3 regions of the Clostridium sp. LIBA-8841 genome follow, and region 1 is predicted to be linked to each of the others. Evidence: riboswitches for the same ligand, from Rfam matches in the RefSeq annotation. Region 1 holds a riboswitch; each other region holds the start of a gene.
The links. Region 1 has a riboswitch for lysine ahead of AC2A4K_RS08695 (amino acid permease). Riboswitches for the same ligand answer to the same signal wherever they lie in the genome.
Positions count from the first base shown of each region.

Region 2: another riboswitch for lysine. It lies ahead of lysA (diaminopimelate decarboxylase); the one in region 1 lies ahead of AC2A4K_RS08695 (amino acid permease).
Region 3: another riboswitch for lysine. It lies ahead of AC2A4K_RS16445 (Na+/H+ antiporter NhaC family protein); the one in region 1 lies ahead of AC2A4K_RS08695 (amino acid permease).

Region 1 covers NZ_CM173488.1:1,973,069-1,984,172, forward strand. Annotated here, with positions in the region: gene AC2A4K_RS08680 (tyrosine recombinase XerC) at 1-554, opposite strand, end outside; gene AC2A4K_RS08685 (DUF3892 domain-containing protein) at 1,482-1,700, opposite strand; gene ilvA (threonine ammonia-lyase) at 1,823-3,022, shown strand; gene AC2A4K_RS08695 (amino acid permease) at 3,182-4,669, opposite strand; lysine riboswitch at 4,797-4,971, opposite strand; gene AC2A4K_RS08700 (dicarboxylate/amino acid:cation symporter) at 5,184-6,404, shown strand; gene AC2A4K_RS08705 (hypothetical protein) at 6,439-6,771, opposite strand; gene AC2A4K_RS08710 (YczE/YyaS/YitT family protein) at 7,050-7,697, shown strand; gene AC2A4K_RS08715 (hypothetical protein) at 7,742-7,960, opposite strand; gene AC2A4K_RS08720 (NUDIX domain-containing protein) at 8,022-8,405, opposite strand; gene AC2A4K_RS08725 (HAD-IB family hydrolase) at 8,747-9,481, opposite strand; gene AC2A4K_RS08730 (ECF transporter S component) at 9,651-10,187, shown strand; gene AC2A4K_RS08735 (exodeoxyribonuclease III) at 10,268-11,020, opposite strand.
Region 2 covers NZ_CM173488.1:867,519-878,622, forward strand. Annotated here, with positions in the region: rRNA gene AC2A4K_RS03675 (23S ribosomal RNA) at 1-1,183, shown strand, start outside; rRNA gene rrf (5S ribosomal RNA) at 1,237-1,354, shown strand; tRNA gene AC2A4K_RS03685 (tRNA-Glu) at 1,361-1,435, shown strand; gene sfsA (DNA/RNA nuclease SfsA) at 1,601-2,293, shown strand; gene AC2A4K_RS03695 (NAD(+) diphosphatase) at 2,515-3,054, shown strand; lysine riboswitch at 3,163-3,332, shown strand; gene lysA (diaminopimelate decarboxylase) at 3,466-4,761, shown strand; gene AC2A4K_RS03705 (DUF3006 domain-containing protein) at 5,176-5,394, shown strand; gene lepB (signal peptidase I) at 5,397-5,927, shown strand; gene ftsH (ATP-dependent zinc metalloprotease FtsH) at 5,952-8,057, shown strand; gene AC2A4K_RS03720 (HelD family protein) at 8,328-10,445, shown strand; gene AC2A4K_RS03725 (transporter substrate-binding domain-containing protein) at 10,840-11,104, shown strand, end outside.
Region 3 covers NZ_CM173488.1:3,675,987-3,687,090, forward strand. Annotated here, with positions in the region: gene AC2A4K_RS16435 (FUSC family protein) at 148-729, shown strand; gene AC2A4K_RS16440 (FUSC family protein) at 751-1,260, shown strand; gene AC2A4K_RS16445 (Na+/H+ antiporter NhaC family protein) at 1,314-3,029, opposite strand; lysine riboswitch at 3,194-3,368, opposite strand; gene AC2A4K_RS16450 (ABC1 kinase family protein) at 3,462-5,075, opposite strand; gene AC2A4K_RS16455 (phasin family protein) at 5,258-5,596, opposite strand; gene AC2A4K_RS16460 (aminopeptidase P family protein) at 5,705-6,949, opposite strand; gene adhE (bifunctional acetaldehyde-CoA/alcohol dehydrogenase) at 7,106-9,703, opposite strand; gene AC2A4K_RS16470 (spore maturation protein) at 10,142-10,660, opposite strand; gene AC2A4K_RS16475 (nucleoside recognition domain-containing protein) at 10,672-11,104, opposite strand, start outside.

The DNA of each region.
Region 1 (11,104 bases):
TTACCTATGATAGTTAAGGTATCTCCTTTTATTTTTTCTATTTGTATGTTACAAAGCTCAGATAATCTCATTCCGCAGTTCAAAAATAAAGTAAGTATGCAGTAATCTCTATGATAGTTTTTATTTGTTTGATCCATCGAATTCAATACAGTTATACTTTGATCTAAAGTCAAATAAACTGGGTGTCTTTTATTTATTTTAGGTGATTCTAGTTCTACAGTTGGATTTTCATCTATTATTTTTATTTTTGAATTTAAAAACTTAAAGAAAGACTTTAATGTAGCAACCTTTCTTGCTCTTGCATAAGCGCTATTATTTCTTACCTTTTCTAAAAAAGCCAAAAATGCATATATATCAGATAAGGTTATGTCTTTTATAAAATTATCACTTAACTCAGAAATTTCAACTTCTTCGATTTTTTCTAATTCAATATTATTTTCTAAACCTTTATATACTTTTAAAAATTTAAAAAATAATCCTAAATCAACAGAGTATCCTTTTATTGTATTCAAAGATTTACCTTTTACATTTTCTAGGTAATTTAGGAACTCCATAACTCGTTTTGGATATCTCGATTTCTCTAAAAAATCAAATTTAAGATTTTTATTTTTGTATGATTCATCGTTTAATTCATTTTTAAAATTTGATTTTTCAACAGAATTGATGTCCTTTTCTACCTCTAAGAGCTTGTCCATCCCAAGTTCTTTTATCCATCTTTTTATTATTCTTTGATTAATCTTATATATATCTGCCAATTCTGTATTACTTAGATTTCTTTTAAAGATTAAAATATAAATATCTTCAATTAAATCTTCGTAGTCACGTTGAATATTTTGAGAATCGTAATAGTTATATATATGATCTAGATTAGTTAAATCATCATTACTTAAATTTATATTGAGTAATTCTTTGATTTCCTGTGAGTATTGAAAATTTTCGAATTGATTTTGTTTATTATTCATAGTCTAAAATCCTTTCAAAGCCTTGATATGACTATATTGTAGCATATTTACTTAAAAAACGCAATAACTTCGCTAAATGTATATTTAGCGAAGTTATAAATTAGGGGTATTTTAAGAAATTCATATTTGTATTTTAAAAACAACTTTAAAATAAATTTTTAGTTGTGTTTGAACCATAGTTTGTGGTTTTAATTCTTAATTCAATTCTTCAAATCAAAGAACGATTATATATTATCAAATCGTAATACATTAAGTAATACATATACATGTAATACAATAACAATATCGATTGATATATTTTAATTATGACCAATATCGATTGATATATTTTAATTATGACCAATTTCCAAAATAATATACATGACGAGATTAAAAAAACGTAATATTTCTTACATTACAAATATATATTCAAATTTCTCACTATTCTAATATCGTTTTTAGATATTAATAAGAAAACAAAAGGAAGTTAACTATATTCTTGTTATCATCCTTTTGTTTTCTTATACTATAAAGATGTAATTATGATAATTCGTCTAGGTTATTACTTTCTTTTCCATCAGGGATACTTCTTAAATAAGCTTCACCTTTTTTAGAATGAGAAATTATAACACCATCAATCATTCCCTCTTCTGCAAGTCTTACACCTTCAGCTTTAGAAACAGTTTTTCCGTTACTTAAAACGTAATCTGTAATTTCTCCACTACTATTCTTTTTTACTTTAACTATAGAATCTGACATAAATTATCACCTTCCTTTACTATTATTTTGCATGTATTTTCAAAAAATATTCTCTGTAAAAAATTATTTTTGTTTGTTATAATTAATATATAAAAGGTTTACATAAATGAGAGGTGATTATTTTGTATTTAGAAAAAATTATTAAAGCAAAAAAGAATATAGAAGATATAGTTATAAAAACACCTTTAATATATAGTGAGGTATTCTCAAGGAAATCTGAGAATCAAGTGTATATGAAATGTGAAAACTTACAATTAACAGGTGCTTATAAAATTAGAGGCGCATTAAATAAGATAAGATCCTTATCAGAGAAAGAAAAAGCAAGAGGCGTTGTATGTTCTTCTGCTGGGAATCATGCTCAAGGTGTAGCTTTTGCCGCTTCTCAAGCAAGTGTTAAATCAACAATAGTAATGCCTAAAACAACTCCTCTATTAAAAATTCAATCTACAAAAGATTTAGGTGGAAATGTTGTTTTATCAGGATATGTATATGATGATGCTTTTAACGAAGCTAAAAGAATAGAAGAAGAAGAAGGTACTTTATTTATACATCCATTTAATGACATCGATGTAATATATGGTCAAGGTACTGTAGCTTTAGAAATTTTCGAAGATTTAAAAGATGTAGATGTTATTCTTTGTCCAATTGGTGGAGGTGGTCTTATAAGTGGAGTCTCTTTAGCTGCTAAGGAATTAAATCCTAATGTAAAAATAATAGGAGTTCAAGCTGAAGGTGCTAATGCTATGGAACAAAGTTTTAAATCAGGAGAAATAATCAATTTAAAATCTGTAGATACAATTGCAGATGGTATTGCTGTAAAAAAACCTGGTGATTTAACCTTTAATTTCATAAAAGAATATGTAGATGATATAATAACAGTTTCAGACCATGAAATAGTTGAAGCTTTCTTTACCTTAAGTGAAAAGCACAAACTTTTAGCTGAAGCTTCAGGAGCTGTTTCTTTAGCTGCCTCTTCTAAATTGAATTTTAAAGATAAAAATATAGTATCAATAATAAGTGGTGGTAACATAGATATGGTTACCATAACCTCATTAATAAATAGCGCTTTAGTTTCTAAAGGTAGACTTTTTGGATTTAGCTTAGAAGTTCCTCATAAGCCAGGACAAATTTTTAGAATTTCAAAAATACTTACAGACGTAAATGCTAATATAGTAAAACTTGAACACAATAATTTTAAGGCAACAGATGCGCTTAAAAATATGGTTATAGAAATAACCTTAGAAACTAATGGTCATTCTCATATTGCTGAAATTAAAAAGGCTTTAACTGATCAAAGCTATGTAATTAAACAAATTTATTAGTAAGAAAATAAAAGAGGCAGTATTTTATTTAATTAAAATACTGTCTCTTTTTTAAAATTATACACTTCTCTACTCCACCTTTAAATAAAACCTAATAAAAAAGAGCCTATTTGTAATAGACTCTTTTTGAAATTGTATACTATTTAAAATTCCCTTTAATTAATAAACATCTTTAAATTCTTCTAAAGGTAAATCAACATCTTCTAATTCATGGTAATTAAAATTATCTCTACTTAAATCAACATCTTCTAATTTTATTAATTTAGTATGATGTTTAAATTTATAGTAGAAAAATAAACCTAGGAATAAAGGAATTCCTATATATGATGAAATTAACCCACCCCAGTCTATTCCATTTCTAACATCTAAATAAGCATATCCTTGTCCTAAAACGATTATTCCACATAATATTAAAGCAATTATAGGTCCAAGTGGAAATAATTTAGCTTTATAAACTAATTTACTCATATCTTTCCTTTGTGCTACATAAGCTCTTCTAAATCTATAGTGACATATTGCAATACCAAGCCATGCTATAAATCCAGATAAACCAGATGCTGCTACAAGCCATACATATACAGTATTCTCAGCATAAATACCTGTTAAGAAACATAAACTAGCAATTATTGTTGTTAATATTATTGCATTAACTGGCACTCCTCTAGAATTTGTTTTTTGAAATATCTTAGGTGCCATTCCACTTTTAGCCATAGCATAAAGCATTCTACTAGATGCATACATTCCTGAGTTACCAGCTGATAAAACTGATGTAAGTATTATTGCATTCATAACAGATGCCGCACCAGCTAGCCCTATTTTTTCAAAAACTACTGTGAAAGCACTTGTTTCTACTCCTGCTTGAGCATTAGGTACTAAAGCTCCAATTACTAAGATTGTTCCTAAATAAAATAATAAAATTCTCCAGAAGATTGTGTTAACTGCCTTTGGTACATTTTTTTCAGGATCTTCACTTTCTCCAGCGGCAACCCCTACTAACTCAGTTCCTTGAAATGAGAAGCCAGCTATTAAGAAAATCATGAATATAGATTTTGCTCCTCCAATAAATGGACCACCATTAGCATAGAAATTTTTAAAGCCTACTTTTTCTCCTCCTATTATTCCAAATATCATAAGAACTCCTATAATTAAGAAAATAATAACAGTAGCAACTTTTACTGCTGCAAACCAAAATTCTGATTCTCCGTAAGCTTTAGCAGATAATAAATTAAGACCTAATATAATTACTAAAAATAACGCACTCCATACCATAGCTGGAACATTTGGAAACCAGAATTTCATTAATAAAGAACCTGCAACCATCTCTGCTGCTATTGTTATAGCCCAGTTATACCAATAGTTCCATCCTAAAGCAAATCCAAAGGCTGGATCTACGAATTTTGTTGCATAAGTTCCAAAGGAACCTGTCTCTGGCATATATGTTGCCATTTCTCCTAAGCTTGTACATAAGAAATAAACCATTATTCCTATTACTCCGTAAGCTACAAAAGCTCCTCCAACACCTGCTTGATGCAAAGTATCTCCCATTGCTAAGAAAATACCTGTACCTATGGCTCCACCCATTGCAATCATACTAAGATGTCTTGATTTTAATCCCCTTTTTAGATTAGTATTTTGTTCCTGACTCATTTTTTAGTCCTCCTTATGGTTTTAATAATTAACCCATAAGTGATAACTAAGTTCCGCTAACAAAAGAAACCCTTAAGCGTGGTTTCATGCTTAAGGGTTTGTAAAGTCTTATTAAACAATACTCTTCTTTCATGATAGCACACCACAAAACTAATTGTGACAGTGTTACATATATTATATGCAACCCCAACCTAATAGAATTAAAGCCTCTTCTACTGGTTTCGGCGATTCATCCTTTCTCTTTGCTTCATAGTGCTTACCTCTGCAAAGATACTATTAATCATCGCGCCTCTATCTCAGTTATTCACTTTATATTAATAATTATGCAGTTTAATTTACAAATTGTCAATCTTTTTTTATTGTTAATGAAACCCAATCAATAAATTACATTTATAAAAAGAATATATTTTATTACTATAATTAATAATTACCTTGACTTTAAATATTAATTATAGTAATATGTACTCATACAAAGAACAGATGTATTTAATAAAAATACAAGAAGGGGGCTATTATGAAAAATTTATCTTTAATAAAGAGAATATTTTTTGCAATCATTTTAGGAATACTGATTGGGCTAGGTTGTTCCTACATAAATTTTGATATACCCGTTAGGGCATTAATGACCTTCAATGGATTATTCGGAAACTTACTTAGTTTTTTAATACCACTTATAATAGTTGGATTTATAGTACCTGGAATCGCATCTTTAGGAAGCAAATCAGGAAAAGGACTTTTAGTAACAACTTTAATAGCATATGCATCAACATTTTTAATAGGTATAATAACATTCTTTATAGGACGTTCATTACTTCCTAAATTTATAGTAAGTGCTTCTTTAAGTACTAGCTCTGTAAATGTTGAACCATACTTCGCAATAGACATACCTCCAATGTTTAGTGTTATGTCTGCTTTGGTTTTTGCATTCTTATTAGGTATAGGAATATCAAGAATAAAAAATAGTTACTTATTAAAAGTATCTGAAGAGTTTAATCATGTTGTTTCATTAACAATAAAAAATCTTTTAATACCATTAGTTCCAGTATATATTCTTTCAATATTTGCTAAGTTAAGCTATAATGGTGAAATATTTACTACTTTAAAATCTTTTGGACTTGTTTACGTAGTTCTTTTCTCAATACAAGGAGCTTATTTATTAGTTCAATATGTTTTAGCTGGAACTATAAAGAAACAAAATCCATTTAAACTGTTAAAAAATATGATTCCTGCATATATGACAGCTTTAGGTACTCAATCATCAGCAGCTACAATTCCAGTTACTTTAAACTGTACTATAGAAAATAAAGTCGATGAAGATGTTGCAGACTTTGTTATACCTTTAGGAGCTACAATAAACTTGGCTGGTGATACTATAACTTTAGTACTTGCTTCTATGGCTGTAATGTATATGAAAGGACAAGTTCCAACATTATCACTTATGTTACCTTTCATAGTTATGTTAGGAGTAACTATGGTAGCAGCACCAGGAGTACCTGGTGGTGGTGTTATGGCTTCTCTAGGTTTACTTGAAAGTATGCTTGGCTTTGGTAATGTGGAAAAATCATTAATGATAGCATTACATGCTGCACAGGATAGTTTTGGTACAGCAACAAATGTAACAGGTGATGGAGCTATAGCAATAATAGTAGAGTCTATCCTAAGAAGAAATAAAAAATCTAATCTTAAAATTGAAGAGGCTAAAGAAGAGTTTCTTCCAGAGGTTAGTTGTAATTAAAAAATGACTATGAGAAATTCTCATAGTCATTTTTTTATTTAATAATTATATTATTGCTTTTGGGGAATAATTGCTCATATAAAGCATCAAATCCCTCATCAGCTAATACTACTTCAGTATCATCATTTACATAGAATTGATTCATAGTATTCATTATAAGTTCATATTTTTTAAGATTACCTTCTTCAAGTAAAACCTCATAAAGATATGCTAAGTGATTTTGCATATACTCTTGCATCTCTTTAAGTTCTTCATCAGAAATTTTATTTTCCTTATGAATTTTATTTACAGGACCATTCTTAAAAATGAAATATGTTGAAGCTTTTGCTATTCTAGCAATATGTTCTTTAGTCTTATTATCATTCATATTTGTCACCTCTCTATATCTAACGTAATAATTATAAGATAAAATTACCTACATTTCAATTTTTCTTATCTATACAAATAATATAGTTTTATTATCCATTTTATCATTAAATTGTGAAAGAATTTATGTGTTTATTAAATATATTTGACATATTGATGAACAACTTGTATAATCATTTTGTTTGGTATTCTTTTAAGTTTTTAAATACACGTTAAATATTAAATTCACATTCAATAATACGATTCACAAAACTCAAAAATTAAGGAGTGTATTAAAAAATGAAAAAAGAAAAATTTATTCCTAAACTTATATTTTTCTTATTAGGAATGGCAATCATACAATTAGGCGTTGTAATATTTTTATTAAGTGGTGCAGGATCAGATCCTTTCACTGTATTTACTCAAGGGCTTTCAAAAGCTTTAAGTATTTCAACTGGAACAGCTAATATGATAATACTTATTACTTTAGTTATTGGAATTTTCGTTATTGACAGAAAACAACTTAAAGTTGGAACTTTTGTACTTGTATTAGTAATAGGACCTACTATAGATTTTATTATGGGATTATTACAAAAGGCTGGATTAGATACTTCACTTAGTAGTTTTAACTTACCTGTAAAATGTGTGATTGTAGCTTTAAGCTGTATAATAATAGCTATAGGATTCTCATTCTTAGTTAGTACTGAATTAGGAGTTGCACCAAACGATTTAGTTCCTCTTATAATAAGAGATAAAACTAATTTCCAATACCGTTGGATACGTATCGGCTTAGATTTAAGTTTCTTAGTAGTTGGTTACTTATTAGCTGGTGTTGTTGGTGTTGGTACAATAATAGCAGTTCTTTTCACAGGTCCGGCTATCCAATTTTTCATGCCACCATGTGAAAAAATTGTACATAAATTCATAGGAAAAACTGCTGAAAAATAATATAAAAAAACAGTCCATAAGGACTGTTTTTTTATATGTATTTTTTATATCTCTTGATATCTAGCTATAAGTTCTACTAATTCATCACAGAAAGCATCATATTTTTCTGTGGGATGTTTTACTGTAATTGTAATCTCTTCACCAACCTCTACCCTCTTCTGATCTGGTGAAAAAGTAAATGCTAATGTATCATCTCTATTATATATAGGTTTTATAGTAACATGAAAATCTTCTCCTAAAATTTTCTTTCTTAATAATGTCATAATAATCACCTCACAATTTTATTATAACAATAAAAGAAAAACATGCCAATATTGGCATGTTTTATATAGTCTCAAAAAAAGCGTTTATCTTTTCTAATTCTCCATCTGCAAAAGTATAGTTACTTAATTCATCTTTATTTATCCATTTGTATGCAGTTATGTTTGCACCACAAGTAACCTTTTCTTTTAAAGATCCTGTAAACACTCTTAAACTTTCCTCTTCATTAATATTAAAATCATATAATTCCTTTAAATCGAAAACTATAGTTTTTAAATCTTCTTTTATAGCCCTATTTGCACATTTTTCTGGAGTTTCTCTACCCTTTATTTTTCTGTCAAAAAGATACCATAAGTGTTCATCAGCTTTTTTACCTTTTCTTTTTGAAATTAAAATATTATTAAAATCATCCTTTATAAGGATAGAACAAAATTTAATGTTACCCATATAAGTCTCCCCTTTTACACATTTCGCTTTTTATATACATATTATAGCAAATTATTATATATTATTGTGCTATTTTAGTATAAGTTTAAATAAAGTTTTCAATATTATTTAATGATTCTTGTTTTAAATATGTTTTAAATAGTTTTCTAACTTGTTTTTCTAATTTTGACGTACACTTTAACCCTCTAACTAATATGTACATTAAACAAATATATTCTATAATAATTCGTATATATACGTATATTATGATGACTACCCAAAGTATAACCCCCGTATTTTTAAGTATAATTACGAACTTTCATAAGAAAAGCAACCTTTCTTATGAAAGGTTGCTTTTCTTATTATAGAAGTTTTAGATTATTTATATCTAAGTCATAAGTAACATCTTTTCTTTCGACAATAACTTTAATTTTTTCTTTAATTTCATCACAGTCAAGAACTTTTGTTAGAAGTTCTCTTGTTGGATTAATTGCATATGGTATTCCAACACTTTTAAACATAGTAAAATCACCTGAAGTATCTCCATAAGCATAGCTATTTTCTAAATCTATGTTATATTTTTCTTTTAATTCTAAAATAGCTTTTTCTTTACTTTCTGAATCCCACATAGGTATTATATCTCCATTATATGTATTATTATCATCAAGTTTGTATATAGTACCTTTGAAATCATTCATATTATATTTTCCTGACATCTCTTTTACCAGTTCATATGGTGAGCCAGAAATAGCTATTACTATGTGTCCTTGTTCTTTGTGCCATTTAATTCTTTCTCTAGTAAATGTATATACTCTATCGCCTTTTTGTTCTATTACTTTTTTAGCTATGTATTCTATATGATAATTACTTATGCCTTTTATTGCCTCAGTATATATATCAACCATTTTAAGTAAATATTCATCATAATCACCTTGTCTCTTATCCCATTTTATAAAAGCAGGACGTACATCTTTATACCATTTAGTTTCATCAACTAATTCATATTTTATTATTTTTTTAAATACTTCTGTTATTAGTCCTTCTCTGTATATTGTTCCATCAATATCAAAAAATGCTGCTATGTTCTTCTTTTTCATATTTTTCTCTCCTCTTCTGTATGGTTTCCATTTATGTATTATTTAAAAGTATATCATAAATAAATAAATTTTAAAGGGAATATATAAAATATAATTGTACCCATACATTTGATAATATATTAATAATATTTTAATATATAACTATATTTTTTATTCAGGAGGTAAAAAAATGAATATTAATACGGATAATAGATTTCATAAAACAGTCTTTACAGCATTAATGATCGCAATAATATTTATAGCAGCAAGCTTAATAAGAATACCAACCTTTGGAGGCTATGTTCAACTAGGCGATTGCATGGTTCTTTTATCTGCAGCATTATTAGGTAAAAAAAGAGGTGCTATAGCAAGCGGTATTGGTATGGCTCTTGTAGACTTATATGGTGGATATATAATTTGGGCACCATTTACTTTTATAATAAAGGCTTTAATGGCATATATAGCAGGATATCTTTTAGAAGTTAATCATAGAAAGAGTTATTTAAATCCTTTCTTAATTTCAGGAGTTTTTATGGTAGTAGCATATTTCTTCGCTGGAGCAATCATAGCATTACTATTCACAGGAAGTTCTAATACTCTTATAGGTGCTTTAGCTTATTCAGCAAAGGATATAATAGGTAATATAATGCAAGCTGGTGTAGGTATAGTTATAGCATTACCACTTTCAAAAGTATTATATAAACAAGAAAAGAAAGCTTTTAGCTAAAATTTATTAAAATTATTACTTGATAATAAAAACGTACAAACAACTTACACTGTGTTTGCACGTTTTTATTATTTTAAGTATTAATCCATTATTAATTTAACAGGACAGTGATCTGATCCTAATACCTCTGTATCTATAAAAGCATCTTTTATTCTTGACTCTAAACTATTTGAAACTAAGAAATAATCAATTCTCCATCCAGCATTATTCTTTCTCGCATTAAATCTATATGACCACCAGGAATAAATTCCCTCTACCTCTGGATTGAAGTAACGGAAAGTATCTATAAATCCACTTGATAATAAAGTAGAGAATTTATCTCTTTCTTCATCTGTAAAACCAGCATTCTTTCTATTTGACTTAGGATTTTTTAAATCTATCTCTTTATGAGCAACATTTAAATCACCACATACAACTACACCTTTTTTAGAAGAAAGTTCTAAAAGATAGTTTTTAAAATCATCTTCCCATTGCATTCTATAATCTAATCTAGCAAGTGCTGTTTGAGAGTTTGGAGTATATACAGTTACCATAAAGAAGTCCTCAAACTCTAAAGTTATAACTCTCCCTTCTTTATCATGATGTTCCATATTTATACCATAATAAACATTTAGGGGTTCTTTCTTTGTAAATATAGCAGTACCTGAATATCCTTTTTTCTCAGCATAATTCCAATACTGGTGATATCCCTCTAAATCTAACTCTATTTGTCCTTCTTGTAACTTAGTTTCTTGTAAACAAAATATATCAGCATCTTCAGATTTAAAATAATCTAAAAATCCTTTTTTAACACAAGCTCTTAAGCCGTTAACATTCCATGATATTAATTTCATATTAAAAATTCCTCCTGTATCATTCTTGAAACTTTCTTCCAAGATAATATTATATATTTTCATGTCTATTATTCTATTGTAATA
Region 2 (11,104 bases), 1.1 Mb from region 1:
AAGTTCGCGAGAAGGGGTGCCTACGAGAGTAGGCCGCAGAGAATAGGCCCAAGCAACTGTTTAGCAAAAACACAGGTCTCTGCTAAAGCGTAAGCTGATGTATAGGGGCTGACGCCTGCCCGGTGCTGGAAGGTTAAGGGGAACACTTAGCGCAAGCGAAGGTGTGAACTTAAGCCCCAGTAAACGGCGGCCGTAACTATAACGGTCCTAAGGTAGCGAAATTCCTTGTCAGGTAAGTTCTGACCCGCACGAATGGCGTAATGACTTGGGCACTGTCTCAACTGTAAATCCGGCGAAGTTGTAGTGCGAGTGAAGATGCTCGCTACCCGCGATTGGACGGAAAGACCCCGTAGAGCTTTACTGTAGCTTAGCATTGAGTTTTGGTATTGTCTGTACAGGATAGGTGGGAGACTAGGAAACCAGGGCGTCAGCCTTGGTGGAGTCATCCTTGGGATACCACCCTGACAGTACTGAAATTCTAACTGGCGGCCATGAATCTGGTCACAGGACATTGTTAGGTGGGCAGTTTGACTGGGGCGGTCGCCTCCTAAAAAGTAACGGAGGCGCCCAAAGGTTCCCTCAGAACGGTCGGAAATCGTTCGTAGAGTGCAAAGGCAGAAGGGAGCCTGACTGCGACACCCACAAGTGGAGCAGGGACGAAAGTCGGGCTTAGTGATCCGGTGGTACCTCGTGGGAGGGCCATCGCTCAACGGATAAAAGCTACCTCGGGGATAACAGGCTGATCTCCCCCAAGAGTCCACATCGACGGGGAGGTTTGGCACCTCGATGTCGGCTCGTCGCATCCTGGGGCTGAAGTAGGTCCCAAGGGTTGGGCTGTTCGCCCATTAAAGCGGCACGCGAGCTGGGTTCAGAACGTCGTGAGACAGTTCGGTCCCTATCCGTCGCGGGCGTAGGAAATTTGAGAGGAGCTGTCCTTAGTACGAGAGGACCGGGATGGACTGACCTCTGGTGTACCAGTTGTTCTGCCAAGAGCACAGCTGGGTAGCTAAGTCGGGAATGGATAAACGCTGAAAGCATCTAAGCGTGAAGCCAACCTCAAGATGAGATTTCCCATAGCGTAAGCTAGTAAGATCCCTTGAAGAACACAAGGTTGATAGGTCGGGGGTGTAAGCATGGTAACATGTTCAGCTGACCGATACTAATAGATCGAGGGCTTGACCAAATATAGTAAATTAAATATGTGCAATTTTGAAAGAACAAAATCTTTCTAAAACATCTGGTGATGATGTTCTTTAGGGTAACACCCGTTCCCATTCCGAACACGACGGTTAAGCCTTTAGAAGCCGATGGTACTGCACGGGAGACTGTGTGGGAGAGTAGGTGGTCGCCAGGTTAGTTTGGCCCCTTGGTCAAGCGGTTAAGACACCACCCTTTCACGGTGGTAACAGGGGTTCGATTCCCCTAGGGGTCACCATTAACTCGATAAGCTTAGCTTATCGAGTTTTTTTTATGTTTATATAGAGTGTTTCTAACTTGTTAATAAAAGAGTTTTTATGTAGAATATAATAACAAGGAATATAAAAATAAATATTTTATAATAAAAATTAAAAGTCTAATAAAGATAAAGAGGTTACTATAGATGAATTATAATAGTATTATTAAAAAAGCTATTTTTTTAAGAAGACCAAATAGATTTCAAGCCTATGTAGTTTTAGATGGAGAAGAGTTATTGGTTCATGTTCCTAATACAGGAAGATGTAGAGAAATATTAAAAGAGGGATGTACTGTACTTTTAAGAAAGGGAACTACTCCAAATAGAAAAACTCCCTATGATTTAATAGCAGCATACAAGGGAGAAACTTTAATAAGTATAGATTCTCAAATTCCTAATAAAGTTGTGGAAGAAGCACTTAGAAACAATAAAATAAAGGAATTAAGAAAATTTAATAATATAAGTAGAGAGAAAACTTTTGGAAAATCTAGATTTGATTTTAAATTACAAGATGGAAATGAAAATACATATTTTTTAGAAGTAAAGGGTGTAACCTTAGAAGAAAACGGGGAAACTAGATTTCCAGATGCACCAACTGAAAGAGGAAGAAAACACATATTAGAGTTAATTGAAGTAAAAAAATTAGGTATGGGAGCAGGAATAATTTTTTTAATTCAAATAGAGAATGTTTCTAAGTTCTCTCCTAATGATGATACTGACCCAAAATTCGGAGAGGCCCTAAGATTGGCGAAGGCTAAAGGGGTAGATGTATTTGCGTATAATTGTAAAGTTACAGAAGAAGAAATAGAGTTACTTAATCCGGTTGAAATAATATTATAAATTATAGGAAATATAATTTATTTATTTTAAGTAGATAATAGTAGAATTTTTAAGATATAGATTAGAAATATAATAAAGAATATAAATTAGTATTTGAGATTATGAAAGGTGGTGAACTTTAGTTAGCTTAATTTATATATTACTATTTTAATATTAAATGATGAAAATTAATAAATTTTATATTGTAATATATTAAACTAGCCTCACTAAAGATATTAATTATGAAATTTAAATATTGTCCACTATGTGGTGAAAAATTAGAGCTTAAGGATAGCTGGGATGAGGGAATGGTACCTTATTGTAAGAGACATGGCATGATGTTTTTTGATTTGCCTAAACCATGTATTGTTGTTGCTGTAATAAAAGGTGATGAAATAATTTTATTAAAACAAAGTTATATATATAAAAACTCTAAAGTACTAATATCTGGATATGTTGGAGTAGATGAGTGTGCTGAAGAAACTGTTTATAGAGAAGTAAAAGAGGAAACAGGTATAGTAGTTAAGGATATAAAATATTTAGGAAGTGACTTTGTAGATGGCAAAGAATTACTTATGTTAACTTATTTAGCATATTATGAATCAGGTGAAATAAAAAAGTCAAATGAAGTAGAAGGAGCTGCTTGGTACAATATAGAGGATGCTCTTTGTGAGTTAAATGAAGATAGAATTGGAAAAAGAGTAGTAAAAAAACTTTTAAAAGAAATTGGATATGAAGGTACTAAAGCTTTTAGATGTGAAGGAAATGATTGTAATGTATAAAAATTTTTATTAATAATATTTTCTTAGGGTATTGCATTAATTAAAGTTTTTTAGTAACATTATAGAAAATCAATTAATATAATAAAAATATAAATGAATTAGAAATAGGACCAAAGTAGAGGTGCTGTAATTAAGAGTATTCATAAGTAGCTGACGAGCGATGAGATATGATGAAAGGAATTATGGCCGAAGGATAATTGATGGTAATTAATTTTTCTGGGTATATGTAAAATATGCATATAACTGTCACTTTAAAAAAGTGGAGTGCTACAAGGTACGCTAAGTTGCGATTAAAGCAGCAAAGGTGTTCCTTTGCTGTTTTATTTATTGGAATTAAATGCCAAAATCTCGGTAGCTTTGCATACTTTTATACTCTGCCACTAAAAACTTAATTGTGTGGAGGGAAAAGATATGAAATTATTTGGATCAATGAAAGTAGAAGGAAATGAATTGTATGTGGGAGGAATAAAAGCAAGTACTTTAAGTAAAGAGTATGGAACTCCTTTATATATAGTTGACGAAGAGTTAGTTAGAAGCAATTGTAAAAGGTTCTACAATGCTATGAAATGTGAAGAAAGAGGAAACAGAGTTACCTATGCAGGGAAGGCATTTATAAACATGTCAATGTGCAATTTAGTTAATGAGGAGAATTTATATTTAGATGTAGTTTCAGGGGGAGAACTTTATACAGCATATAAAGCTGGGTTCCCGTTAGAAAGAATATATTTCCATGGAAATAACAAATCTAATTATGAAATAGATTTAGGTGTTAGATTAGGGATAGGAAGATTTATAGTAGATAATTTGCATGAATTAGAAATTTTAAATTCAATAGCGCAAGAATATGGAAGGATTCAAAAGGTTTATTTAAGAATAACTCCAGGAGTAGAAGCTCATACTCATGAATATATAAAAACAGGACAGTTGGATTCAAAATTTGGGTTCCCTGTGATTGGAGATACTGTATATGATGTGGTTAAAAGAGCTATAGAGTTAGAGTATATAGAACTGAGTGGATTACATTGTCATATAGGATCACAAATATTTGATTTAGAACCTTTTGAGGACACAACAGAGATAATGTTAAATCTTATAAATGATATAAAAAATAAATTTGGATATGAAATAAAAGAGCTAGATTTAGGTGGTGGATTTGGTATATATTATACGGAAGGAGATCAACCTAAGGAAATAGAGGAATATTGCTCAGTTATAATAAATAAGGCTGAGGAAGTTTGTAAAAATTTAAATATGAATATTCCTATATTAAGTGTAGAACCAGGAAGAAGTATTGTAGGAAATGCAGGATTAACTCTTTATACTGTTGGAGCTATAAAAGAAATCCCTAATATAAGGAAATATGTTAGTGTAGATGGTGGAATGAGTGATAATATAAGGCCAGCATTATATAGTGCAAATTATGAGTCATTAATAGCTAATAGAGTTTATGATAATTCTAAAGAAGTAGTAACTGTAGCAGGAAAATGCTGTGAATCAGGAGATGTACTTTTAAATTCTATAGAAATGCCTAAAATGGAAACTGGAGATATATTAGCAATAATGTCCACTGGAGCTTATGGTCATTCAATGGCTAATAACTATAATAGGATACCTAAAGCGGCTGTAGTTAGTGTAAATAATGGAAACTCGAGAGTGATGTGTAAAAGAGAAACTTATGAAGATCTGCTTAGAAACGAATGTTTTTAATTTATGATATAAGTTGCATGGTAAAAACTATGCAACTTTTTTTATTTAAAATGATTTAGAATACTTCATTAAAGTATATAATAAAAGGTGAAGTAGTAAATAAATTAATAAATATGAATTTAATTAGAGTTTATATATACTTATATCAAATTTTTAGTTAAAATTGATTGAAAAATATTTAATAAAAAAAAGACATAAAAAAGACATAAAAGGATGATAAAATTATAGTAAAATATTTTTCAAACTTGAGGAAAAAACTATGAATTAAAGTTTACAAAGTTATGGTAATTTATGATATACTTATATTTGATACTTTTAAATTTTTTAAAGTAGAAAATTCTAAAATTGGTGAGAATTAATTTAAAATAAATTTTTAATATTTCTCATATTAATATTCGGAACAAGGAGTATAAAATGAAAAAATTGATAGTTGATAGAATAGAAGGACATTTTATTGTATGTGAAGATGAAAATGAAAAGATTTTAGAATTAAATAAGGATGACGTAATAGGAGAGATAAAAGAGGGGGATGTTTTAGTAAAAGGTAAGGATGGAAAGTTTCTTTCTGATAAAGCGCTTACAATGAAAAGAAAAAAAGAAATAGAAGACTTAATGAAAGGTATGTGGGAATAGGAATGGGCACTAGTAATTCAAAAAAGACATCATTCTTTTTAGATTGGATTGTACCAATCTTAGCAGCTTTACTATTAGCTTTTTTGATTCACAAATTTTTATTGTTTAAAATAAAAGTTCCTACAGGGTCAATGATGCCGACAGTAGAGATTGGAGATCAATTATTTGTTACTAGAATATACAATACTTCCAATATTAAAAGAGGAGATATAGTTGTATTCAATTCAGATGAATTTAGTGAACCGCTTCTTAAACGTGTTATAGGATTACCAGGTGATCACGTTGAAATAAAAAGTGATGGTTCAGTCTATGTAAATGGAAATAAACTTGAAGAAGATTATGTTAAATATCCAGGTGGAAAAACTGATATGTCTTTTAATGTGCCTGAAGGAAAATTTTTAATGTTAGGTGACAATAGAAATAACAGTGATGATGCTAGATATTGGAATGATCCATATGTAGATGGAAAAGACATAGAAGCAAAAGCACAGATAACAGTATATCCTTTTAATAGAATAGGATTTGTAAAATAAACGTTAGAAAAGGAGGAATGAGAGATGTTTAAAGATAAAAAAATGCTTAAATATATTCTCATATATGGTATTATAGCATTTGGTATAGTACTAACCTTTAACATGGTTAAAGATGAAATGCTATATGAAAAAGTAGATTATAGTACTTTTATGCAAATGGTAGAGAAAAAAGAAGTTAAAGCGGTGAATTTTTCAGGAAATCAAATTGAAATAACACCTTCAGATAGTAGTGAATTAAAAGGAAAAATATTATATACAACTAACCCAGCAGTTGCTGGTATTACTCAACCAGAGTTACTTAAGGACTTAAATGCATCAGGTGTAAGTTTTAATGTTACTAAACCTGAAAACTATCAATTTTTAGGATTCTTAATGTCATGGATATTCCCATTATTACTTATATTCTTTTTAGGAAGAATGATGTTCTCTAAGATGAATAATAAAATGGGTGGCGGAGTGATGTCATTTGGAAAAAATAATGCTAAGCTTTATGCTGAAAATGAAACTGGAATAACATTTAAAGATGTTGCAGGTCAAGAAGAGGCAAAAGAATCATTAGTAGAAATAGTAGACTTTTTACATGATACTAGTAAATATGTTGCTATTGGAGCTAAGCTTCCTAAAGGAGCTTTATTAGTAGGGCCTCCAGGAACAGGTAAAACTTTACTTGCTAAAGCTGTTGCAGGAGAAGCAAAAGTACCATTTTTCTCAATGTCAGGTTCTGACTTCGTAGAAATGTTTGTTGGTATGGGAGCTGCAAGAGTAAGAGATTTATTCAAGCAAGCTGAAGAAAAAGCACCATGTATAGTATTTATAGATGAGATTGATGCTATTGGTAAGAGTAGAGAAGGTTCTATTCAAGGTAATGATGAAAGAGAACAAACTCTTAATCAATTATTAACTGAAATGGATGGTTTTGATTCCTCTAAAGGAGTAGTTATATTAGCAGCTACTAATAGACCAGAGGTTTTAGATAAAGCTTTATTAAGACCAGGTAGATTTGATAGAAGAATAATTGTTGATAGACCAGACTTAATAGGAAGAGAAGAAATATTAAAAGTTCACTCTAGAGATGTTAAGTTATCAGATGATGTATCTTTAGAAGAAGTAGCAAAATCTACTCCAGGTGCTGTTGGAGCTGATTTAGCTAACATAGTTAACGAAGCTGCCTTAAGGGCTGTAAAGCATGGTAGAAAGTTTGTAATTCAAGAAGATTTAGATGAAGCTGTTGAGGTTATAATAGCTGGTCAAGAAAAGAAAGATAGAATTCTTTCACCAAAAGAAAAGAAAATTGTTGCTTACCATGAGGTTGGGCATGCATTAGTTGCTGCTTTATTAAACAATACAGATCCAGTTCATAAGATAACTATAGTTCCAAGAACAATGGGAGCTTTAGGTTATACAATGCAACTTCCAGAAGAAGAAAAGTACTTAGTTTCTAAGGATGAAATGATAGATCAGATATCAGTTATGCTTGGAGGTAGAGCAGCTGAAGAAGTAGTATTTAATACAATAACTACTGGGGCTTCAAATGATATAGAAAGAGCTACTCAATCAGCTAGAAATATGATAACTATATATGGTATGAGTGATAGATTTGATATGATGGCTTTAGAAGCTATGAGTAGTAGATATTTAGATGGAAGACCAGTTAGAAACTGTTCAGAGACTACAGCTGCTATAGCTGATGAAGAAGTATTATCTGTTATTAAGAAAGCTCATGAAAAATCAATTAAGCTTTTAATTGAAAATAGAGAGTTATTAGATGAAATAACAGGAGTTCTTTTAGATAAAGAAACTATAATGGGTGAGGAATTCATAGAAATAGTTTATGGGAAATATCCAGAAAAAAGAGAAGCCGATGAAAAGGCTAAGAAAGAAATTCAAAGCCTAAGAGAACAAGCATTAGCTAAGAGAAAAGAAAAAGAAGAAGCAATTAAGAAGGCTAGAGAAGAAGCCTTAAGATTAGAAGAAGAAGAAAGAAAACAAGCTGAATTAAAAGCTATGATTGAAGCTCAAGAGGAAGCAGCAAGATTAGCTAAAGCTAATAATGAAGCATTGGATTTAGCTAAAGAACCTGAAGATCAAAAGAAAGATGATAACTCTACAAATAAAATTGATGGTGAATAAATCTTAAACAACATTCTAGAAAAAGTTTTAAAATTTGGCTGTGTTTTAAACGCAGGTTGATTTTAGATAGAACCGCAAGTTATGTCTGAATGATTAGCTAAAATCAATAGCTAATTAAACAGAGTTTAATTTTATATGGCAATAAAAAGTGTATGAAGTTAAAAATGCTTCATGCACTTTTTGACTTTTCATTTATATTTTTGTTTAGAGGAAATCTTAGTGGTATAATTGGTTATAATGTAAGAGAGAAAATAAGAAAGGAAGATTTTAATGACTGATAAAAAAGATATAGAGTTTTTAGTTGAAGAGAAAAAATTAGAGGAAGTTTCTAATATATTAAATGAAGAAATGCTTTCATATATAAATAAAAGAAAATTTGTAACAGAATACATATTAGATTATAGAAAAAATGCAGTTGAAGAATATAAAGATGATGAAGATAAATTAATAGAATATTTTGATCATGAGAGATATGTAAAAGAACAGGCATTTACTACAATAGATAGAAGATTAAAGGAATTAACAATATTAAAAGATTCTCCTTACTTTGGAAGAGTTACATTTAATGATTTAGAATTTGAGCAAAAAGATACATTATATGTTGGGAGATTTGGAGTAACTCCAGAGGGAAGTTATGAGCCAGTAGTAGTTGACTGGAGAGCACCAGTTGCTTCACTTTTCTATCATGGAAGCTTAGGAGAGGCAACATATAATTCACCAGATGGACCTATAAAATGTGACATAGAAGGAAGAAGACAGATTATAGTTAAAAAAGGAGAGTTAAAAGGGGTATTTGATTCTGCTATAGATGTAAAAGATGATATATTACAAATGGTTTTAAGTAATAATAGTTCTGATAAGCTTAAAGATGTAATAATGACAATACAAAAAGAACAAGATGAAATAATAAGAAAAGATAGAACTGCTAATGTAGTAGTAAATGGAGTAGCAGGTAGTGGTAAAACAACAATTGCTCTTCATAGAGTAGCATATCTTTTATATAACTATAGAAAAGAATTAGAAGATAAAGTTCTTATTTTAGGACCAAATGGTATATTCATGGAGTATATTTCACAGGTATTACCTAGTCTTGGAGAAGTTGGAGTTAAGCAAGAAACTTTTGCTAGCTTTGCTTTAAAAGAGATGGATGAGGAAGTATATATTATGAGTTTTGACAAGTATTTAGAAAAAATACTTTCAAAGGATGAGGAATTCATAAAAGATGCTACTTATAAAAATTCATATGATATAATTAATGATTTAGATAAACTAATTATTGATATGGATAAGGAGTATTTTAATATTAAAGATGTAAAATACTTTGGTGAAGTAGTGCTTTCTAAAGAAGAGATAGAAGAGATGTTCACTAAGCATTATGAATACATGCCTTTATTCAGAAGAAGCGATAAAATTAAGAGAATAATCTTATCTAAAATAAAGGATAAGAGAGATGAAAAAGTTTGGGAACTTAATCAAGAATTAAGAAAAGAGAAGGAAAAATTAACTCCAGAAGAGCTTTTAGTTGAAGAAAATAACTTAGAATTTAGAAGAAAATTAAGAATAAGAGAAATTGTTAAAGAAGTAATGGATTCAAGAGCTAAGTTAGATAGTTGGATTTCTAGAGAAAGTATTGTTGATATATATGATAGATTTAATGGAGATAAAAAGGAATACACATTAAATGATTTAGCACCAATGCTTTATTTAGCTATAAAGTTAGAGGGGAAAAAAGCTTCTAAAGATTATAGACATGTGGTTATAGATGAGGCTCAGGATTATTCACCACTTCAATTTAAAGTTGTAAGAGAGTTAACAGGAACTAAATATTTCACAATTGTTGGGGACGTTAATCAAAGACTTGTTAAATATTTAGATGTAGCATCAATGATGGAATTAGAAAAAATATTTAATGATGTGAATCCAGAAATATATGACCTAAATAAAAGTTACAGAAGTACTTATGAAATAATAGAATATGCAAATAAGTATCTTAACGAAGATAGAATAATACCACTTGTTAGACATGGTAAACCTGTAGAAGAATTAGAATTTAATAACACTGAGGAATTTGTGGATACAGTTATTGAGTCTTTAAGAGAGTTTTCTAATGATGGATTAGAAAGTATAGCTATAATAACAAGAGATAAAAAAGAGTTAGATATGGTTTATAACTTAATCAGTGATAAAGTTCATTTAGTCAAGTTTGACAATGAGGATGTACTATATAAAGGAGGAAATGTTATAATACCATCATATTTTGCAAAGGGATTAGAATTTGATGGAGTTATAATGGTTGATAGTAGAGAAAGTGAAGAGAATGAGGATTTAATAAAATATATAATGAGTACTAGAGCTCTACATAGATTAAAAGAAATAAAGTTTAGATAAATTCTTATTTTGTTTATTAAAAGCATAAAGGTATTAGAGAGATAATTCTCTAATATCTTTATGCTTTTTTATATTTAGAATTTATTTCGTTTTTGGGAAGTTTATATAAAATTTGTTTAACATAATAATAAAATGTATAAAAACACAGGAAATATACAGAGGATATTTATGATGAATTTATAAAAAATATGCAATAAAATTGATTAAATAATTATATAATACCTTTTCAAAAGGAGTAAATTAATAAAATATATACTATAAAAATAAATTAATAGCAAAAAACAATGATGAGGAATATATTGGTTTTAAAAAATATATTGCAATTTTATTCATCAATAACGTATAATTATACAAGAAGGAAGCAATAAGTGAATAAATATTAGGGGGAATAAATATGAAAAAGAATTTGTTTAAAAAAATATTATCAATAGCTATGATCGGGGGATTAACTTTAAGCTTAGCAGGATGTGGGGCAAATGCTACTAAGGGAGAAAATGATTCTAATGGAAAAGTAGCTAAAATAAAAGAAAATGGAAAGTTAGTTGTTGGATTAAGTGCAGATTATGCGCCTTATGAATTTCATATAATGAAAGATGGAAAAGATCAGATAGTTGGATTTGATATAGACATAGCAAAGGAAATTGCAAAGGATATGGACG
Region 3 (11,104 bases), 1.7 Mb from region 1:
TAAATTATATGATTAGTTTTATATCAATGTCAATCGTTTTTATCTTTAATTTCTCTAATATTCTTCAATTATCATTATTTGTAATAATATAAAAATATTATATACTATCTATAATAGTATTTAAATTTATCAGGAGGTCTTGTTAAAATGAAAGGTTTAACCTTACCTAAAATAGGTGCGAGAAATTTAAAAACAGCTCTAGCTGTAACTCTATGTGTAGGCTTTTTTGAACTAATACATAGACAATACCCTTTCTATGCTTGTATAGCCGCAGTAATTTGTATGAAAGATACTGTTGAAAATTCATATAAAATGGGAAAAGACAGAATGATTGGTACAATTACTGGCGGTTTAGTAGGCTTATCATTCACTTTTTTAGCACTAACATTTAATCTAATAAAATTTCCAGGATTAATAACTGGTGCTGGAGTAGTGCTAACTATTTACTTACTTAATATATTTAACAAAAAAGGATCTGTTTCTATAGGATGTATAGTATTAATAGCTATCATGACAAACCTACATGGGAAAGCACCATATGCTTATGCTTTTGATAGAATTATAGATACCTTTATAGGTATAATAATAGCTCTATTAATAAATAAGTATATATATAAGTATGAAAATAAGGTAAAAAAGGATATAGAAAACATAGAAGAAAAAATTAATAGACTTGAGACAGAAATAAAGGATGATGTCAGAAAGTTAGAAAACAAGAAAAAAAGTTAATATGATTTAGGGGTGAAATATTTGTTTAACTTTAACCTGCAAACTATAGGGGCCAGAAATCTTAAAACATCTCTCTCGGTATTTCTATGCATCATAGTATTTGAGCTACTAGGACGTTCTAGTGCCTTCTTTGCTTGTATAGCAGCTATGATGTGTATGCAAGATACTGTTGAGAACTCTTATAAAATGGGAAAAAACAGAATGCTTGGAACTTCTATAGGTGCTGTTGTGGGACTAACTCTCACAGCAATATTTAATCTATTAGACTTACAACATTTTATTATTTATGCACTTTTAACAGCAATAGGTACTACTATAGCTATCTATCTATGTATCTTATTTAATTGTAAAGGTGCAGTAAATAGTGCTTGTATCGTTGTATTTGCTATAATGACCAGCTTAAAGGGAGTTGGCTCATATAATTATGCTTTTAATAGAATTCTAGATACATTTATTGGAGTTATAATTGGTATATTAGTTAATAGACTTGTATATCCTTATTCAAAGACAACAGAAGAGGATACCAATTAAAAATATGCTGCAATATAAAAAAGAGAAGGTTATAGCCTTCTCTTTTTTTATATTTAATTATTACTAGTAGTTTGTTCTACCTTCTTACCAAATATCATTGTTAATACGAATAAAGCTGTTAAAGCTATAGGTAAGACTATCCAGAAGCTTAATCCTAGACCAGCTGGTATATATCCAAATACTACAGTTATTATTCCAACAAAGATTGAATACCATATTTGTGTTCTAACGTGTTCTATATGGTCACAACCCGCTCCTGTTGAAGAAAGGATTGTTGTATCCGATATAGGTGAACAATGATCTCCAAAAATTGCTCCTGTTAATACAGCTGATGTACTAACTATTACAAACTGCCATTCTGGATTTATAGCAAAAGCTAGTGGAATTGCTAATGGCATTAGTATTCCCATGGTTCCATAAGCTGTACCTGTTGCAAAGGCTATTACTGAACCTAAAATAAATATTATAGCAGGTAATAAGAATGCTGGTATCGTATCTGATAAAACTCCAACTAAATAAGATGCTGTTCCTAACTCCTTAATTACAGAGCTTAATGACCAAGCTAATATAAGAATTACTCCTGTTATTAGAAGTCCCTTCATTCCTTCAACCCATATTCCTATACCTTCTGAAATAGTAAATATCTTTCTGCACACACCTAATGCAAGTGCAACTATAGTTGCTAACAATGCTGATTGGAATAAGACTACCGAAGCATCAGCATTTGAGAATGCTGCTTGTATTCCAGCAAAACTTAAAGGTGCGTTATTCATAAGTTCTATTATTGCTAAATCTTCTCCACCCATTACAGTGACCCATCCACTATAATAAAATCCTACTAAAGATGAACCTATTAAAACACCAATCGGTATTATAGCATTCCAAATGCTTAACTTGATTCCTTTTATAGGTTCTAAATCTTCACTATCTGATGAAGTTTCTGTTGTTGATAAAACTTCTCCTCTTCTAGCTCTTCTCTCAGCCTTAAGCATTGGTCCAAACTCTCTTAGAGTTATTGCTGATATTACAACAAAAGCTAAAATTAATATATTATAAAATCTATATGGTATTGTTTCTAAGAATACTCCAAAACCATCTGCTTGTATTCCAACACTTTTTAAAGCATCACCGATTAATCCAACCTCTAACCCTATCCAAGTTGATATTATAGCTAACCCTGCAATTGGAGCAGCTGTAGCATCTATAATGAAAGCTAATTTTTCTCTTGAAACTCCTAACTTATCAGTAACTGGTCTCATTATTGGTCCTACTATTAATGAGTTAGCATAGTCATCAAAGAAAACCGCTAATCCTAAAAGCCAAGTTGTAAGCTGTGCACTTTTAACAGTCTTAGCTTTTCTTGCTAAAGCCTCAGCTATGGCCTTTGCTCCACCCATTTTAGCTACTAAATGAATTACTCCACCAATGACTAAAACCTGAAGAATTATACCTGCATTCCAAGGATCTGCTAAAGAATTTAAAGCTCTATAAGTAAAATCAATAAATCCTTGTGTCAGAGCTGTAAGTATATTAAATCCATTCAATTGAAGCATTATACATCCCGTCATTGTTCCTATAAATAAAGAAACTATAACATTCTTAGTTATGAAAGCTAGAACAATTGAAACTAAAGGTGGCAATACTGTCCATAATCCAAATTTTGTTGAATTTACAGCTGCAACATCTTCTGTAGCGAAAACTAAAGTTGAACATAGCATTGTCATAACAAAAACTGCTAAAAACACTTGAAATCTTGTTCTGTTTCTCATTTTTAAATCCCCCTTAAATACTTAATGAATTAATTTAAAGAGGCATTCTTTTTAATTGCTATTTATCCCTAAATATAAAAAACCTTAGGCTTAATCAACCTAAGGTCTTAATAATTACGAAATTTATTTTATAAACAAATTAACCATTACTAAATGTATTACCCTAAGATGATAGCGCTTCACAATTTTTTTGTGACAGTGTTATATATATTTTATATAACCCCAGCATTTAGCATTAAAGCTTTAGCTAAAAACTTCGGCGATAATCCCTTTTCTAATACTTCTACGCTGCTTAACTCCATATTAGTACTCTTGATTTCTCGCGCCTCTACCTCTTTTAAAATTATTCACTTTTATAATTATTATATTGTATACATTTATACAATATAAATATATTTTTTTCAAGCATTTAAGAAGTTTATTAACTATTTGTTAAAAAAATCCCGATTTTATTATAGAAATCAATAACCATAAACCTAATATTCCTGCTACTACAAATCCTATTAACCCTAAAATAGGGACACCCTGAAAAGTTGGTCCTGTTTTAGCATTAACTATTAATGATGAGCCTATTATCATGCATCCTACAATAAGAGCGAATGCTATTCTATTCACCATTCTATTTAAATCTGTAAGAGGCTTATCTAAGCCTTTCATTTCGATTTGTAATTTAGCTCTTCCTTTAGTTAAACTATCTACAAGTTCTGAAAATTTAGTTGGAACCTCTAAACTTTTTGTGGCTAATTTATAAGCTCCTATGATGATTTTATCTTTATTTAAACTTTCTAATATTTCTTTTTTATTTTTTTCCTTTACATAAGGAAAAATACACTCCATAATTTCTAAATCAGGATCAATATTACTAACAACTCCTTCTAATATGACAGTTGATCTCACAAGAGTGGTCATTTCTTTCGGAAACTGGATATTATTTCTTCTAGATATTTCGAATACTTCTTTGAATAAATCTGATATTTTTATACTTTTCAAAGAAGCATTTATATATTTTAAAACCATATTATTTAAATCTTCATATAAAATTGAATATTCAACTGGTCCTTTTTTTATTCCTATAGCATTTACAAAATCAACTAAAGTATCAATATCTTCTAAAGCCACAGCTGTCATAGCTTTATTAAGCCAATTTTTTAGATTTGTATCCAATTCTCCGACTAATCCAAAATCTATAAAATATATCTTTTCGTCTTTAATAAGTAGATTTCCTGGATGAGGATCTCCATGGAAAAATCCATCTTCAAAAACCTGCTTGAAAAAAGAATTTGCAAGCTTATTAGCAATATCTTTACATTGATATCCCTCACTCTTTAAAACATCAAAATCAGTTATTTTATATCCTTCTATGTATTCCATAGTCAAAATTTTCTTTGAAGTAAGTCTATCTATGACTATTGGAACTCCTACGCAAGCTACGTTCTTATTTAATTCATGAAACTTTTCTGTATTCTTAGCCTCTTTCACAAAATTAAGTTCATTTAATGTATCATATTCAATCTCCTTAAAAGCCTCAAAAGGATTAATTAATGTATTTGATACATGAGAAGATGTAAATCTACTTAATCTTCTTAGTATGCTTAAATCTAACTTCATTTTTTCATCAATTTTATAGTGTTGAACTTTAACAACTACATCTTTCCCATTTATTAACTTAGCTTTATGAACCTGAGCAATTGAAGCTGAAGCTAATGGAGTTTCACTAAATTCTGAAAAATATGTATTTATATCAGTCCCAAAGGACTCGTAAAACATTTCTTTAACCTTACTGAAATCTGTTATTTCATTATTGTCTTGAAGCTTTTCTAATTCCTCAATGTAAGCCTTAGGAAGCAAATCTGGTCTTGTACTTAATATTTGTCCAATCTTAACAAAAGTTGCGCCTAACTCCTCAAGCGCTTCTCTAAAGGCTTGCGGTCTAGGCTCAACCTTTTTGCTATTAGGCAATTTTTTAGAAACTAAAAAGTCAAAACCATAGTAAGTAAAAACTCTCACAATTTCTCTTAGCCTTTGTACACCCTGTCGTTTACTCATGAACTCACCTCCCATATCTAAAACATTAAAATTATCTTTATTTATTAATAATATTAAAAAACTCTATAAAGTATATTAAGAGAATTCAGTATTTTCATTTAAGCTATTTTGCTATAGCTATAAACGTCTTTACTCCTAATCCTCTAAATACTTTATAGAGTTTTATTCTTTTATTTTATAGCCTAAATTTCTTCATCTTTCATTTTAGCTTCTAGCACGGCTACTCTTTCTCTCAATTTATTTATTTCTTCTAAAGTACCTTTATTAGCTTCATCAAACATAGCTTTAAAGTTATCTTTTGTGAAAGGCTTCATTTTTTCTAATTTACATGTTATTTCGTTAGTCGCTTCTGTAGTTTTTTCTTGGAAATTTCTTTTTAACTCTTCAGATAAAACTTTTCCATCTTCAACAGTCATCTTTCCTTTTGAAACCATATCTGCTATAAAACAATCTGCTTTTTCATAAGCAGTAGCAGCTGTTCCAACTCCAGCTAACATAACTTTTTTTAACTCATTAATCATGAAATCATCTCCTAAACCATAGTTTTCTCTATAAAAGTTTTATTTAATTCTACTCTTAATTTCTTCAAAATTAAAGCTTATTATTCTTAAAGTAATATTAATTCTAAATTATCTATTACTCATAAAATTTTCTATATCTTCTACAGATTTAATACAATCTTTTGTTAGAACTTCACAGCCATCTTTAGTTACCAGAACATCATCTTCTATTCTTATGCCTATACCTTCTTCTTCTATGTATAGACCTGGCTCTACAGTATAAACCATACCTTCTTCAAGTATTATATTTCTCTTACCAACATCATGTGTGTCAAGTCCTAAACTATGACCTATTGAATGGAAATAATATTTTCTATAATCTTTTTTATCTTCTATAAGACCTAATCTAACACAAGCCTCTGCTAAAAGATCATTTGCCTTATTGTTTATTTCAAAAAATCCTATTCCAGGTCTAATAGAATTTATTATTTCTTCGTTCACTTTTAAAACTTCTTCATAAACTTCTTTTTGTCTCTTTGTAAACTTACCATTAGCAGGGAATGTTCTAGAAATATCTCCATTATAATAATTTACTTGAGCACCTAAATCAAATAGAATTAAATCTCCATCTTTTATCTCACTATTATTATCTACATAGTGTAAAGTAGCCGCATTTACTCCAGCAGCTGCTATTGTTTTAAAAGCATAGTCCTTAACTCCATGTTGTTTTAAATAGAAATCAAAATATGCTTCTACCTCATATTCTTTCATTCCGGGTTTACATTCTTTCATTAAAAGTTCTACACCTTTTGCTGTTATATCTGCAGCTTTTTTTATTTCTTCTACTTCCTCTTTACATTTAATTTGTCTTAAAGCAGCTATATCACTATAAGCATCCTTTATTATTACTTGAGGATATTTTTCTCTAATATTCTTTGCAAATCTTTGACTTTTACTTATTTCTTCATCAAATGAAGCTCTTTCTAAATCTAAATAAAAAGTTTCTGCAATTCCATTAGTAAAAATCATATTTAAATCATTTTCAAAATCTTCTAAGAATTTTACATTTTCTATACCTGAGATTTCCTTAGCCTCATAGTCTCTTATAGTCTTTCCAGTCCATCTCTCTTGCTCTAAATTAGGCTTTAATATATAAAGAATCTCTTCAAATATTCCGTCTATTTTTTTAATCATTAATATATGCTTCTCTTCATCTACTCCTGTTAAGTAGTAAAAGTTTCTGTTAGGAGTAAATGGGAAATATTCATCTGCTGTTTTTCTTTTTGCTTCTCCTGCAAATAAAACTAATATTGAATTGTCATCTAGTTTTTTCAATAAATTCTCTCTATTTCTAGTAAAGACTAAGTTTTTCATTTTAATCCCTCCAATTCCTATTTATTAAATTTTATCATATATAAGATTTAAAATCTTACAATAAATTATACAGTTTCTTATTTTTTACTTAAACAAATAAAAAAATACTCACTAGATCAACTAGTGAGTACTTATTATTATCTTACTTCAAAGCTATTAAACTCTATCTTTTTTACCTTCGAAAGCATTGATGTACATTTGCTTAATTTCACTGATTAATGGGTATCTTGGGTTAGCACCTGTACATTGATCGTCGAATGCATCTTCGCTCATTTTTTCTAATGTAGCGTAGAATGCTTCTTTTGAAACTCCGCAATCAGCTATTGTTGCAGGGATTCCAACTTTCTTCTTAAGTTCATCTATAGCTTTGATTAAGTTATTAACTTTTTCTTCTTCGTTCTTTCCACCTAATCCTAAGTAGTCAGCTATTACTGCATATCTCCATTTAGCATTTGGATATTTGTATTGTGGGAATGCAGCTTGTTTTCTTGGGTTGTCAACAGCGTTGAATCTTATTACTTGGTCTATTAAGATTCCGTTAGCAACTCCGTGAGCTATATGGTGTTCTGATCCTAATTTGTGTGCCATTGAGTGACATACTCCTAAGAATGCGTTAGCGAATGCCATACCAGCCATTGTTGAAGCATGAGCCATTTTTTCTCTTGCTTTTATGTTTGTAGTTCCCTCATTGTATGCTTGAGGTAAGTATTTGAATATTAATCTTATAGCTTCTAAAGCTAATCCGTTAGTGTATTCTGATGCTAAAACTGAAACGTAAGCTTCTAAAGCATGAGTTAATGCGTCGATACCTGATGCAGCTGTTAAGCCTTTTGGCATGTTCATCATAAGCTCAGCATCTATTATAGCCATATCTGGAGTTAATTCGTAGTCAGCTAATGGATATTTTACTCCTGCTTCCTCGTCAGTTATAACTGCGAATGGAGTTACTTCTGAACCAGTACCAGCTGATGTTGGGATAGCTACCATAGTAGCTTTTTCACCCATAGTTGGGAATGGGTAAACTCTCTTTCTAATATCCATGAATCTCATTGCTAAATCTTCGAAAGCAACTTCTGGATGCTCATATAATACCCACATGATCTTAGCAGCATCCATTGGTGATCCTCCACCAAGAGATATGATTACATCTGGTTGGTAGCTCTTCATTGCTTCAGCACCTTTTCTAGCACAAGCTAAAGTTGGGTCTGGAGTAACTTCTGAGAATACTCTGAAATCTATACCTATTTCTTCTAAAACATTTGTTATTTTATCAACATATCCTAGGCTAGCTAGTACGTTGTCTGTTACGATAAATGCTTTCTTTTTCTTTAAATCTTTTAAGTCTTTAAGAGCAACTCCTAAAGCACCATATTTAAAGTAAACTTTTTCTGGAACTCTGAACCAAAGCATATTTTCTCTCCTTTCAGCTACACTCTTAATGTTTAATAAGTGTTTAGGACCAACGTTTTCTGAAACTGAGTTTCCACCCCATGATCCGCAACCTAAAGTTAATGATGGTGCTAGCTTAAAGTTATATATATCTCCGATGGCTCCTTGAGTTGATGGCATGTTGATTATTGTTCTACCAGTTTTCATAGTTGCACCGAATTTTTCAATTCTATCTTTTGATTTCATTTGATCAGTGTATAAAACTGAAGTATGACCAAATCCACCAAGTTCAACTAATCTTTCAGCTTTAACTAAAGCTTCTTCAAAGTTAGCAACTCTGTACATTCCTAATACTGGTGATAATTTTTCATGTGAGAATGCCTCTTCTAATTCAACTGATTCAACTTCACCTATTAAAACTTTAGTATCTTTTGGAACTTTAACACCAGCCATGTCAGCTATTTTCCATGCTGATTGACCAACTATATTAGCATTTAAGTTACCATTTATTAAAATTGTTTTTCTTACTTTATCTATTTCTTTATCTTTTAAGAAATAAGCTCCTCTATCAGCGAACTCTTTTCTTACTTCATCATAAACTTTATCAACAACTAATACTGTTTGCTCTGATGCACAGATAACTCCGTTATCGAAAGTTTTTGATAATAAGATTGAGTTTACAGCCATTTTTAAGTGAGCTGTTTCATCGATGATTGCTGGTGTATTACCTGCTCCAACTCCGATAGCTGGTTTTCCTGATGAGTAAGCTGCCTTAACCATTCCTGGACCACCAGTAGCTAATATGATGTCAGCTTCTGACATTAATATTTGTGACATCTCAACTGATGGTTCATCTATCCATCCGATTATGTCTTTTGGAGCTCCAGCTTTAACTGCTGCGTCTAAAACAACCTTAGCTGCTGCTATTGTTGAATTTTTAGATCTTGGATGTGGTGAGAAAAATACAGCGTTTCTAGTCTTTAATGATATTAAAGATTTGAATATTGCTGTTGATGTTGGGTTTGTAGTAGGAACGATTGCCGCTACAACCCCTATTGGCTCAGCCACTTTAGTGATACCAAATGATTCATCTTTTGATATAACTCCACAAGTTTTATCATCTTTATATTTGTTATATATGTATTCTGCTGCGAAATGGTTTTTTATAACCTTATCTTCAACGATTCCCATTCCTGATTCTTCAACTGCCATTTTAGCTAATCTTATTCTTTCATTGTTAGCTGCTACAGCTGCTTGTCTAAAGATTTCGTCTACTTGCTCTTGAGAGAATTTTGCGAACTCTTTTTGAGCTGCTCTTACTTTCTCTAATCTAAGCATTAATTCATCTACATTTGTTACTTTCATGATACCCACCTCATTATAGATTAGTTTCTGTTTTTCATAATATATGTAAAAATTAATTAAAAGCGTTTTAGTTAAGTTTTTAACTTTAATAATATTCCATTTAGTGATATTTTTTCATTCAATTTTGTATTTTTTTTCATTTGTAAGCTTTTCATACTTCCTTGTAAAGTTTTTTTCCAACCTTACGAGATTATAATATCACCTTTCAAATCTAAAATCCAGACTTTTTTTTACATTTCTTACATTTTATCGACAAAAATTCGTTATTTTTTTAACTATTTTGTGATTTTTTTATCAACTTTAAACATTTAAATTTTAGTTAAACGATTTCTGTAATATTTTGGATTATTTCTGTAGTATTTTCATATTTAAATTAAATTATCTTTTGTTTTTTTATATTCTAATATTATGTTGCTAAATTTTAATTATTTTATTCAACTAAAATCCAAAAAACATACTTACAATTAATACAGCCATTATTATAGCTGTTATATCAGCCATTAAAGCGGCCCAATAAGTATGTCTTATTTTTTTTATTCCAACAGCTCCAAAATAAACTGTTATAGTATAGAATATAGTTTCAGTTCCTCCCATTATTACAGAGGAAATTAATCCAGCTCTTGTATCTGGTCCCAATGTATTTATTAATTCGGTATATACTCCTAAAGCTCCACTTCCTGATAAGGGTTTAATTAACACTAAAGGAACAACTTCTTTAGGTAATCCGATTAACGAAACAATCGGCTCCATAAGATTATTTAATAAATTAAGTAAATTAGCATCCTTAAATATTCTTATAGCGATCATCATAGCTAATAAAGCCGGAAAAATCTTAAAACAAACCATTAATCCTTCTTTCGCACCTTCTAAAAACCACTCATAAACTTTTCTTCCTTTAAACATTCCATATACTATTATTAAAAGAAATATTATTGGAATTATGTTACTCGTAAACAAAACTATCCCTCCTAAAAATATCGTTGTAGTATTTTACAGCATATAATACCTACACAGCAGGCAGTAAAAGTACATATTATTGCTGGAATTATTATACTTGCAGGCTCACTTGATCCTGCCGCCGCTCTTATAGAAATAACCGTAGAAGGTACTAATTGAATACAGGCTGCATTTATAACTAAAAATAATGCCATATCATTTGATGCCTTGCCATCAGTTTCTTTATTAATCTTGTTTAATTCTGTCATTGCCTTTATACCAAGTGGAGTTGCTGCATTGGATAATCCAAACATATTGGCTGTTAAATTCATAACTATAGCACCCATAGCTTCATCACTATGAGAACTTTCCTTAAACAGTTTTCTTAGTATAGGATTTAGTAACTTTGCCACCTTAGATGTTAATCCACTTTTTTCTGCTATTTTCATAACACCACACCAAAAA